2 linked regions of the Methylocaldum szegediense genome follow. The protein of the gene in region 2 binds, or shares a complex with, the protein of the main gene of each other region. Links are inferred from orthologs where the notes say so. Each region holds a gene or a part of one and is shown on either strand. Other genes may lie near its edges.

What was found.
Region 1: the proteins of QEN43_RS05285 (region 2) and pabB are in contact, whole or in part, in a solved structure (PDB 8RP0), measured with the Escherichia coli proteins. The link is inferred for Methylocaldum szegediense from one-to-one orthologs.

The regions. Positions count from the first base shown.
Region 1 is NZ_OX458333.1:2,817,489-2,822,793, forward strand. The notes cover bases 1,129-4,127. They hold pabB (aminodeoxychorismate synthase component I), read right to left. Parts: upstream 3,329-4,127; coding sequence 1,928-3,328; downstream 1,129-1,927. Other genes in these bases: QEN43_RS12005 (MoaD/ThiS family protein), read right to left, coding at 1,129-1,212; QEN43_RS12010 (amino acid kinase family protein), read right to left, coding at 1,330-1,950; QEN43_RS12020 (hydantoinase/oxoprolinase family protein), read right to left, coding at 3,325-4,127. Outside these bases: QEN43_RS11995 (CAP domain-containing protein), read right to left, coding at 1-433; QEN43_RS12000 (molybdenum cofactor biosynthesis protein MoaE), read right to left, coding at 536-976; more of QEN43_RS12005, read right to left, coding at 970-1,128; more of QEN43_RS12020, read right to left, coding at 4,128-4,383; QEN43_RS12025 (ATP-grasp domain-containing protein), read right to left, coding at 4,373-5,305. UniProt on the Escherichia coli protein: Part of a heterodimeric complex that catalyzes the two-step biosynthesis of 4-amino-4-deoxychorismate (ADC), a precursor of p-aminobenzoate (PABA) and tetrahydrofolate.
Region 2 is NZ_OX458333.1:1,261,357-1,266,662, reverse strand. What follows is about bases 1,592-4,591. They hold QEN43_RS05285 (anthranilate synthase component II), read right to left. Parts: upstream 3,386-4,591; coding sequence 2,798-3,385; downstream 1,592-2,797. Other genes in these bases: trpE (anthranilate synthase component I), read right to left, coding at 3,382-4,591; trpD (anthranilate phosphoribosyltransferase), read right to left, coding at 1,760-2,788; trpC (indole-3-glycerol phosphate synthase TrpC), read right to left, coding at 1,592-1,767. In the rest of the region: QEN43_RS05300 (inositol monophosphatase family protein), read right to left, coding at 8-817; more of trpC, read right to left, coding at 964-1,591; more of trpE, read right to left, coding at 4,592-4,872; QEN43_RS05275 (phosphoglycolate phosphatase), read right to left, coding at 5,020-5,306. UniProt on the Escherichia coli protein: Part of a heterodimeric complex that catalyzes the two-step biosynthesis of 4-amino-4-deoxychorismate (ADC), a precursor of p-aminobenzoate (PABA) and tetrahydrofolate.

The DNA.
Region 1 (5,305 bases), 1.6 Mb from region 2 along the record:
CCTCGAAATCGGGCTCCATAATGGCGGAACAGTGTGACGGGCTATCCAGCCAGCTGCGCATGGCTTCACTGACCGTAAGCTGTCCCTGGGCGATGTTCTCCCCGTAAACCTCCCAGTCATAGCCGGTCCGGACGATTCGGTCTCCTGCCCTCCGGCCGTCTAGCCCCCGGTGGGAGAGGTAGTCTCTGCGGCTCATCTCTTCGGCATGTATTTTGGCCGCTAGGAACAGCTTTTGATTCCATCGCAGTGGTTTGGCCGGTCCGAATAGTATCCGGCCGCAGTATCTCGCCTGTGCACGTATGGCTCGCAGCTGGTCGAGGATTTCGCGCCTGATGCTGTCGGTGGACGGGCATCGGACGCTTGTAGCCTCGCGGGCGTGGGCGGGCAAAACCAGCCCCGCGCTTAGAACCAGACTGAGAACAAGTCTTGTCATATCAGCGATTGGGGCAATGTCATCATTTCAAGGCAAGAAACCGCATTTCCGGTGTCTGCCTATCGCGTTTCAACCCATGAGACAGGCCGTCCCGGTGGACCTTCAATACCCGCTGGTGTTTTTTTCCAGCCAGCGTTCGCCCAACGCCAAGGTTTCTTTCTTCCAAAAAGGCGCGCGGCTTTTCAGCTCTTCCATAATGTAGCGGCAGGCATCGAAGGCCGCACCGCGATGCGAGGACCACACCGCGACCAGCACGATGGGCTGATCGGGGAAAATTTCACCGACTCGATGAATGACGAGCGCATCCAAGAAACGCCAGCGGGTCTTAGCTTCCTCGACGATACGCTTAAGCTGGCGCTCGGTCATGCCGGGATAATGATCGAGAAACATGCACCGGACCGTCTCGTTCTCGTTGAAGTCGCGCATGGTGCCAACGAACGAGCAGGTGGCGCCGTATTTTCCGGCGTGACCCAGCGTTTCTGTTTGATAGCGTTGTAATTCCGCGTAAGGGTCGAATCCGGTCAGGCGAAGCTCGATCAGCACGTCCAGCCCCCGGTGACCGGCGGGAAAAACGCTACCTCGTCACCATCCTTGACCGGCGCGTCCGGCTCGGCATAGTCCATATTCACCGCGCAGAGAATGCGATCAGGCAGGTACTGCCCCTCACTCACCGCTTTCCACACATCGCTGACCGTGTCGATGCCTTCGGCGGCGAGAATGTCGTCCACTCGGCCCATTCTTTCCCGAAGGCTTCCGAAATAACGCACTCTAATCGACATGAGAGTCAATCTCTTTCACCATCACTATCCAAGGTTGCCGCCCCCTTCTTGGAATATCCTGAACTGCACGCAATCCATGGGGCGTTCACCCTTACTTCGATCAAAAGCGGAACTTTTTTATCCTGCGAAGCGATCCACCTGCGTGAACACTCCGGCGGGTTCTCTCAAACCTTCCCGCGCGCGTGGATAATCTTGCCGGTGGCCAAGCCAGGCCGCAAACGCGGCGCCGGAGGAAAAGTATTGGAAAGCGCCATCGACCACACCTTGTGCGAGAAGTTCAACATAGGAGGCAGTACCCGAAGGTATCGCCGCGGACTTTACCAAGAGCAGATTCGCCGCACCCAGACGTTCCGCCAGCCAAGCGGCAAGACTGTCCGAGGTAACATCCCACGATGCCGGAATGCTTGGATCGTCGATCAAGGATAGGTCAGGTAGCCATACCATCGATCGGCCGGATCCCGCCGAAGCCCGGAGCTCCCAAATGTCGCGCGCGGTGCCGAGTTTTGGGCACAATCCGCTCAACATCAAACCGTATTGTCCCATCGCCAGGAGCGCCATGGCGTGAGCCGTCTCGTCGCCGAACGACCAGCTTCGCTGCGCCGAGCGAACCTGATCGGCAAAAGGTCCTCCGCCAGGCACGATGACGACGTTCGAATCAGCCAGGGCATCCAGCCAGAACGGGAGCGTATCCGAGCCGGCCAGACTGCCCCCCAATTTAACGACCCACGTGATCGACACCGATTTTTTGAACCCGGAACTGCTCTAGCAAATGCAGGAGGGCCGAGGCCTTGTCGTAGCATTCCTGGTACTCCTGGTCGAGGATAGAGTCGGCCACAATGCCGCCGCCAGCCCAGAAGCGGATCGTGCCCTCCGAGTGCACCAAGGTACGGATGGCGATATTGCTGTCCATGTTGCCGTCGAAACCGATATAGCCGATCGACCCGCAGTAGACGCCTCGGCGATGAGGTTCGAGCTCTTCGATGATTTCCATGGAGCGAATCTTCGGCGCTCCGGTGATGGACCCGCCGGGAAAACAGCCGCGCAAGAGATCTACGGCGCTATGCCCTTCGGCTAATCGACCGCGGACGGTGCTTACCAAATGGTGGACGGTGGCGTAGCTTTCGATCTCGAACAGACCAGGCACGTGAACCGAACCTGGTTCGCAGTTCTTGCCGATATCGTTGCGCAGCAGGTCCACGATCATCAGGTTTTCGGCCCGGTCCTTAATGCTATCGCGAAGTTCCTGCGCCTTGGCGGCGTCTATCGTAGGATCCTGCGAGCGAGGACGGGTACCCTTGATTGGCTTGGTTTCCACGATACCGTTCGTCACTTTGAGAAAACGTTCCGGCGAGGAACTCAGTACCTGAACCTGCGGGAAGTTGAGATAGGCACTGAACGGAGCGGGATTGTACGACCGCAAAAGCTGGTAAGCCGCCCAGGGATTGCCTGTGCAAAAGGCCGAAAAGCGCTGGGCCAGATTGACCTGATAACAATCGCCCTCACGAATGTAATGCTGGACGCGCCTGAAAGCCTTTGCATAATAGGACTGGCTCATATTCGACACGACGTCGCTGAGCAGGTAGAAATCGGCCTGCTGCCAACCGATGGTCTGGATTTGGCTGAAGGCCCGAACCAGATGGGGCCAACGCACCGCGATAGAGGGATCGCGTCCTTGCGCAACTAGCCAGGTGCGACGCGCCCAGTGATCCACGACCACCGCCCAGTCGTAGATGCCGACAACCATTTCCGGGATGTTCTCCGCATCCAGAGCTTTTTCGGGCAGTCTTTCTAGCCTCCGTGCCAAGTCGTAGCCGAAGTATCCGATGGCGCCACCGCAAAACGGCAGATCCGGTAGTTGTGGAATGTTTTCGCCGAGGAACTGCATCACCAAGGAAAACGGGTCTTCCGGCGACAGGGTAATCGAGCCGTGCGATCGAATCTCGGTAAGCGGCCCGTGCGTGACAAGGGTGGCGAACGGATCGGCCGCAATGATGTCGTAGCGGCCTTGCCGACTATGCGGAAATCCGCTGTCGAGGAAAACCGCCCAGCGCCGTTCCGCCCACGGTAGAAACAAGGCGGCGCTGTCCTCGAAATAGGGCAGCTCTTCGACTCTCATGACGCCCCCACCTCCCTCATCGCCAAGCAAGCTACGGCTGCGGCGGGTGCGCAGTCCGAAGCCTGAAAATCGTTATGCGACGTCAACATTGAAAACAGTTCGCTGAAGTCTTTATAAGGAAACCCCGAACGCGCCGCCAATTCTCGCACCAGAAACCGCCCTACGCCAGCACCGATCAAAGGCGCGTCGTCGCCTATTAGACCGCGCGAGAGCTGACGATCCAGCGCCGAGCGAAGCTTCATGAGTTGTCGCTCGCGGAAGAACCGGGCCGCCTGCCGCCATTGCTTCATCGGCGCTGACTCCAGGTCCCGCCCAAACAGGCGAGCGAGACGCCGTGCGCTTCCCGTAAAGGTTTTTTCGCCACCGTCCGCCGCCGGCATCTGGTCGGCATGCTCGGGCAATTCGCCGCACAAACGGTAAACGTCGGCAGCGGTCGCGAAGTGCTCGGCCATCAGACCGATCCACTCGCCTTCGAAAGGGGCCCGATCGGCGATTGCCATTACCGGGGTTCGGACCACCCCTGAATAAATCAGCTCATCGTAGCGCATACGTTCGAAATCGGCATAGCCTCGGGTTTCGACCCGATGGTCGTGAATCAGCGCGATATCCGTCGTCGTGCTCCCGACATCGATGAACACGGCTTCGCGCAGATTGTCCGCCACCCACAGCGCGCTCGCCAGCCAATTCGCCGAGGCGATCTTGAGAATGCTCTCCGGAGTAATGGCCTCGGCATCGAGAAATCCGTCATATCCCGCGAAAAAACGAACGATGTGCTGCGGACAGCGCTGAGTCATCGCTTGGACCAAGGCGAGCACGCCTTGCTCCCGATTCTCGAAACAATCCGCGAGTTCGCCGGTCATGGTCACCGCATGGCGGCAGCCGGATCGTGGCGAAACAGTGTCCAGAATCCGACTCATCGCAGCGTGCAAGCGATCTATCCCCTGCCATAAGGGACAGGGCTCTTGGATGATCGCGACGATCTCGCCCGCACCGTTCAAGGCGGCTGCCTTGAGATGGGCGCCCCCGACGTCCCAACCGATTACGTCAACCGTCATCCCACCGCTCCAAACCGATCTCGACGGCCATTTCCGCTATAGGATGGACCTCCGGTAAGCGTCCGCTCCGCCACAAATCCAAAACCAGCGCGGCCGGATTGAAGCCTAAGAACTGCCGCAGCCCGGCGTAGGACGTGGTCAATCGAGGATTGACCTCGAGCACCTTGAGCTCCTGTTCGCACCGCAGCACGTCGACCCCGACATAACCCCAGAGTTCGGGCAAGGCCTCCGCAAGCTTATTGGCCAAGTCCTCATACGCGCTAAGACTGGTCCGGATGGCGCCGACCTCGCAACCGCGCAGGCTGAACCCGCCCCGCGATCTGTCGATCCGCTGCCGGTTGCAGCTCAGAAGCCGCGCCTTTCCGTGACAAAAGAGTGCGGACAGGCTCAAGGGCTCGCCTTCAACCAAAGGCTGTACGACATAGCCGGTGGGATCGCCGATCGCGGTCACCCAGGCTTGCCACTCGCTCTTGGTTTCGAGGATACGGGAACCTTCGCAGCCGACGCCGTCGTCCGGCTTCACCACCAAAGGAAACTCCAAAGGCGTCGATGTGTTCAGCGCAAATGTCGGAATTGCTGGGACACCCTTTTTTTCCAAGCGCTTTACGGTTTCGAACTTGCTCGCGGCAAGGCTTACGCCATCCCCTGAACTGGCCAACAGCGTCTTGCCAGCCGATTCGACCCGACGGCAAATCCGCTCCAGAATACCGCCGGTTTCAGGCGCGATAGGCCAGACGGCATCGCAGTATTCGATTTGATCATCAAGACAACGCTCGAGATCGTCTTTCCGATCCAAAAAAATCCAGTCAGTTCCGGAAAACGCTCGGTCGGAAATGGGGAAACGTACATCCCTGAACGCGATCGTCCGGATCTCCGGCAAATCGGATAAGTCCCGCAGGAGGGCCGTAAGCATCAACTCCCC
Region 2 (5,306 bases):
GAGAACCTCATGGAGAACCGATGCCGTCCGAACATTCGGTCAACCAGGTCTTCCATTCGTCGAACAGGCGCCTATCGCCGGCGGCGACTACTGAACGGGGCTGTAGCTCGATACTGAAGATGGGTTCGCCTCGCAGGGTCTCGGCTCGTCCCCCAGCTTCGGACAGGATCAGTGCGCCCGCAGCATAGTCCCAGAGCTTTTGCTTGCCGTGCAGATAAACGTGGAATCGGCCGGCCGCCAGCCAGCACCACTCCAAGGCCACCGAACCCAGATTGCGCTGCGAGCTGTAAGGCGGGCGTACCGCCAGCTTCGCCGCCAACGGCCCCAGGCGTTTGAAATCCACAACCGCCAAGCAGCGCCGCAACGGCAAATCGACGGAGGGAACCCTGAGCCGGACGCCGTTCAACCAGGCTCCAAGGTCGCGCTGGGCAGTGAAGCATTCGTCGCGGATTGGATCGTAGACGATGCCCAAAACCGGCTTATGTTCGATGAGCAGCGCCAGCGAGATGGTGAAAAATGGCAAGCCTGCAGTGAAGTTGCTGGTTCCGTCCAAAGGATCCAGACACCAGAGCCCGGCATTATCCTGTTCCAGTAGTTCTTGCTGCCGCAGTGCGTCCATTTCCTCGCTCAACAGAGCGAACTCCGGATAACGCTCTTGCAATCGTGCTGTTAGCCTCTTTTGTACGGCGAAATCCGCTTCGGTGACGACACTGCCGTCGGCTTTGAATAGACGCTCGGTTCCGGCGAACCTGGGCAATAGTTCCTCCCTAGCCGCCGCTTTAACGAGTGTCGCGAGATCGTCTAGGTGGGGGAGCATGATGTTATCCTCTCGGCGGGCTCAATGCATATCGATTGGCCCAAGCGCAACGAATCTCGCAGCCCGGAAATGGTGGGCGCGGCCGATCGACCTTCGCCCATCGCACGCTTGTCAAACTCACCGTCTTCCGAGGTTTCGAGTCCACCTCAGTTCGAAGCAAACAAGGCTTGCAGACGAAGGCCAGGATCCTCGGCGGTCATGAACGCTTCACCGACCAAAAACGTATGGACGCCATAGCCGCGCATGAGGGCTACGTCTTCCGGCGTATGAATCCCGCTCTCAGTCACGACCAGTCGATCGCCAGGAATCCGTTCCAGTAGATCGAGCGTCGTGCTAAGGCGGGTCTCGAAGGTGCGAAGATTCCGGTTGTTGATACCGACTAGCGGTAAATCGAGGCGCAAAGCACGTTCCAGCTCGGACGCATCGTGTACCTCCACGAGCACATCCATACCGAGACCGATAGCGATATCAGAGAGTTCCCGCATGGCTCCGTCGCTCAGGGCGGCGGCGATCAGCAGGATACAATCCGCACCGATCGCGCGGGCCTCGAACACCTGGTACGGATCGATTAGGAAATCTTTCCGCAATACGGGCAGCGAACACGCACTACGCGCCTCTTGCAAATTTGCTTCGGAGCCCTGGAAGAAATCCCGGTCGGTCAACACCGACAGACAAGCTGCTCCGTGGTCGGCATAGCTGCGGGCAATGTCCGCCGGATGGAAATCCGGCCGCATCACGCCTTTGCTGGGCGAAGCCTTCTTGATTTCGGCAATCACCGCGGCCGAACCGCTTTCGACCTTGTTACGTAAAGCTCGGACGAAACCGCGGGGAGCATCGGCCTCCTCCACCAATCGCCGGAGTTCCTCCAGCGGTGTGCGCGACCGCCGTTCGGCGACCTCCTCCGCTTTGCGGGCTAGAATCTTTTGCAGGATATCGGGGGGATTATTCATGAGTGGCAATAGATTGGCTGAATTCGATCAAGGCGTCCAACTTTCGCCGGGCGGAACCGTCGTCGATAGCCGCCTTGGCACGCTCGACGCCCGCTTCCAGGCTGTCCACCAGATTGGCCGCGTAAATCGCGGCTCCTGCGTTGAGAACGGTAATGTCCCGGGCCGGCCCCGGTTCCCGGTTAAGTACGCTCAGCATCATCTTTAGACTCGCGGCGGCGGTATCGACCTTCAGTTCTTTTAAAGGAGCCCGCTCGATGCCGAATTGTTCCGGCGTAAGTGTATAGCTGGTAATGCGACCCTCCTTGAGTTCCGCGACCCGAGTGGGAGCGCCGATGCTGATTTCGTCGAGGCCGTCCTCGGCGTGCACCACGAGTACATGCTGGCTGCCCAACTGTTTAAGCACTTCGGCGAGAGGTTCCACCCAGGTTTCGGAGAAGACGCCCACCAATTGATTAGGCGCGCCGGCGGGATTGGTTAGCGGGCCGAGCAGATTGAACAGGGTCCGCACGCCGATTTCCCGGCGCGGGCCGATGGCATACTTCATAGCGCCATGATGGCGCTGGGCGAAGAGGAATCCCAACCCGATCCGTTCGATACAATCCTTGACCTGATCCGGCGTGAGATCGAGATTGATGCCTGCCGCCTCCAATACGTCGGCGCTTCCGGAACGGCTGGAAACCGAGCGGTTGCCGTGCTTAGCCACCTGGCCGCCGGCCGCCGCGACCACGAATGCTGCCGTGGTACTGATATTGAATGTGTGGTTGGCATCGCCGCCGGTTCCGCAGGTATCGATCAGATGATCGCCCTTGACCGGCACCTTGGTGGCCATTTCCCGCAGCACCTGGGCTGCCACCACCACTTCTTCCACGCTCTCGCCCTTGGCGCGAAGCGCGACCAGAAAGGCTCCGATTTGCGCCGGCGTGGCACCGCCGCTCATGATGGTCCGCATGACCTTGCGCATCTGTGATGCATCTAGATCCTTTCTATCTAGCAAAGTCTGCAGGACGCCTGGCATTTCCATCGAGAGCCCTCACTGGTTCAAAAAATTTCGCAGCAGGTCGTGGCCCTGCTCCGTGAGGATGGATTCCGGATGGAACTGCACGCCTTCGATGGCGAGCTGCTTGTGCCTTACGCCCATGATTTCCTCGATCTTGCCGTCCCGATCCTCGGTCCAGGCGGTAACTTCTAGGCAATCCGGAAGGGTTTCCTGCTCGATCACTAGGGAATGGTAACGAGTTGCCTGGAACGGATTGTTGAGACCGCGAAACACCCCCTGATTCCTATGGTGCACCATGGAGCACTTGCCGTGCATGATGCTCTTGGCGTGAACGATCTTGCCGCCGAACGCGTAACCGATGCTCTGATGCCCGAGACAAACGCCCAAGATGGGATACTTGCCCGCATAACGGCGAATCGTATCCACCGAGATGCCCGCCTCTTTCGGCGTACAAGGTCCCGGCGAAATGACGATCTTGTCCGGAGCGAAGTCTTCGATCTCTTCGACGTCGATCTGGTCGTTGCGCACCACTTCCACCTCGGCGCCCAATTCCGCCAGATACTGGACTAGGTTGTAAGTAAACGAGTCGTAGTTGTCGATCATCAAGACGCGGGATCTCATAAGCTGCGCCCTCCCTCGAGCCCGGCTTCGGCCATGGCGACCGCTCGAAACACCGCGCGCCCTTTATTGAGAGTCTCTTCCCATTCGTTGCGGGGAACGGAATCGTACACCACACCCGCTCCCGCCTGGATATGCAGGATCCCGTCTCGGATAACGGCGGTGCGAATCGCGATGGCCGTATCCAGGTTTCCGGACCAGCCGATGTAACCGACGGCACCGGAATAAATCCCGCGTTTGACCGGTTCCAGCTCGGCGATGATTTCCATGGCTCTGATCTTGGGCGCGCCGCTGACGGTTCCTGCCGGGAACGTCGCGGCAAGTACGTCGTAAGCGTCCTTACCCTTGGCCAGGCGGCCGGTGACGTTGGACACGATATGCATGACGTGGGAATAGCGCTCGATGATCATTTTGTCGGTGACGCGGACGCTGCCGGTCTCCGCCACCCGCCCGGTATCGTTTCGGCCGAGATCGATCAGCATCAGGTGTTCGGCGATTTCCTTTGGATCGGCCAAAAGTTCACGCTCTAGTGCCAGGTCCTCTTCGGGAGTCTTGCCCCGCCGCCGCGTGCCGGCGATCGGTCGGACTGTGATGGTCTCGTCCTCGACGCGCACCAGGATTTCAGGCGAAGAACCGACCACGTAAAAATCCCCGAGATTCAGGTGAAACATGTAAGGCGAGGGATTCAGACAGCGCAAGGCGCGGTATAAATCCATGGGCGAAGCGGAATACGGAATCGAGAGACGCTGGGAAAGAACCACCTGCATCACGTCGCCTTCGACGATGTATTCCTTCACCCTCCGCACTGCGTTTTCGAAACCCTCTTGGGTGAAGCCGGAAACAAAGTCGCTTTCATCGACCTGTTTTTGAGTTCCCTGCCCTCGGTTGCCCGGCAAACGGTTCTGCCGAAGGCCTTGGATCAGCATGTCCAGCCGATCCTGCGCCTGATAGTAGGCGTTCGGTTCGGCCGGGTCGACATGCGTCAGAACCAGCAGCTTGCCCGAAAGATTGTCGAAAACCAGCACTTCCTCGGACACCATCAGCAGGATGTCCGGAACTCCTATCGGATCGGGCTTCTCGCAATGCAACTGGGGCTCGATGTAGTGAATTGTCTCATACCCGAAATAGCCGACCAGCCCGCCGGTAAAGCGAGGCAACCCTTCGATCTGCGGGACTTTGAAACCCGCACCGTAGCGCCGGATCCAGTCGAGTGGGTTGTCGACGCGGTCGGCTTCGACGATGTGTCCGTCCTTCTCGACCATGATGTCGTTACCGCACACCCGGATCACGGTGCGGCACGGCAGACCGATGATGGAATAACGCCCCCACTGTTCGCCCCCGTGTACGGACTCGAACAGATAGGAATAAGGCGCGTCGGCCAGTTTGAGATACGCGCTCAAGGGCGTATCGAGGTCCGCTAGCACCTCGCGGGCGAGTGGAATGCGGTTGTAGCCTTGATCGGCGTACTGCTGAAATCGTTCGGGCGTCATGATGCTTCATCCATTCAGGTAGAGCGGGTTAGCGAAGCATAACCCAACAGGCGGTTGATCGGGTCAAAGCCTTCGGGCTCGACCCTCTATGTTCGAGGCGGGTTCAGCGACGCCATCGCTCTTTCAGAACGGATCGATCCATGGTGCTCACGCAGCTTTCTTGAACAAAGCGGGCAACTCGGTCAGAGAGGAAACAACGGCATCCGGCTTGAGACATTCGACGCCATTGCCGCCGTGATAGCCGTAAGGCACGCAGACGACCATAAATCCTGCCGCCCGCGCGGCTTTCACATCGTTGACGGAGTCTCCGACCATCAGACCGCGGGAAGGTTCGATTCCGAAAAACTCGGCGGTTTTCAGCAAAGGATACGGATCGGGCTTGAGCTTCTCGAACTCATCGCCACAGCCGACGAAGTCCATGTCCTGCAGCACGC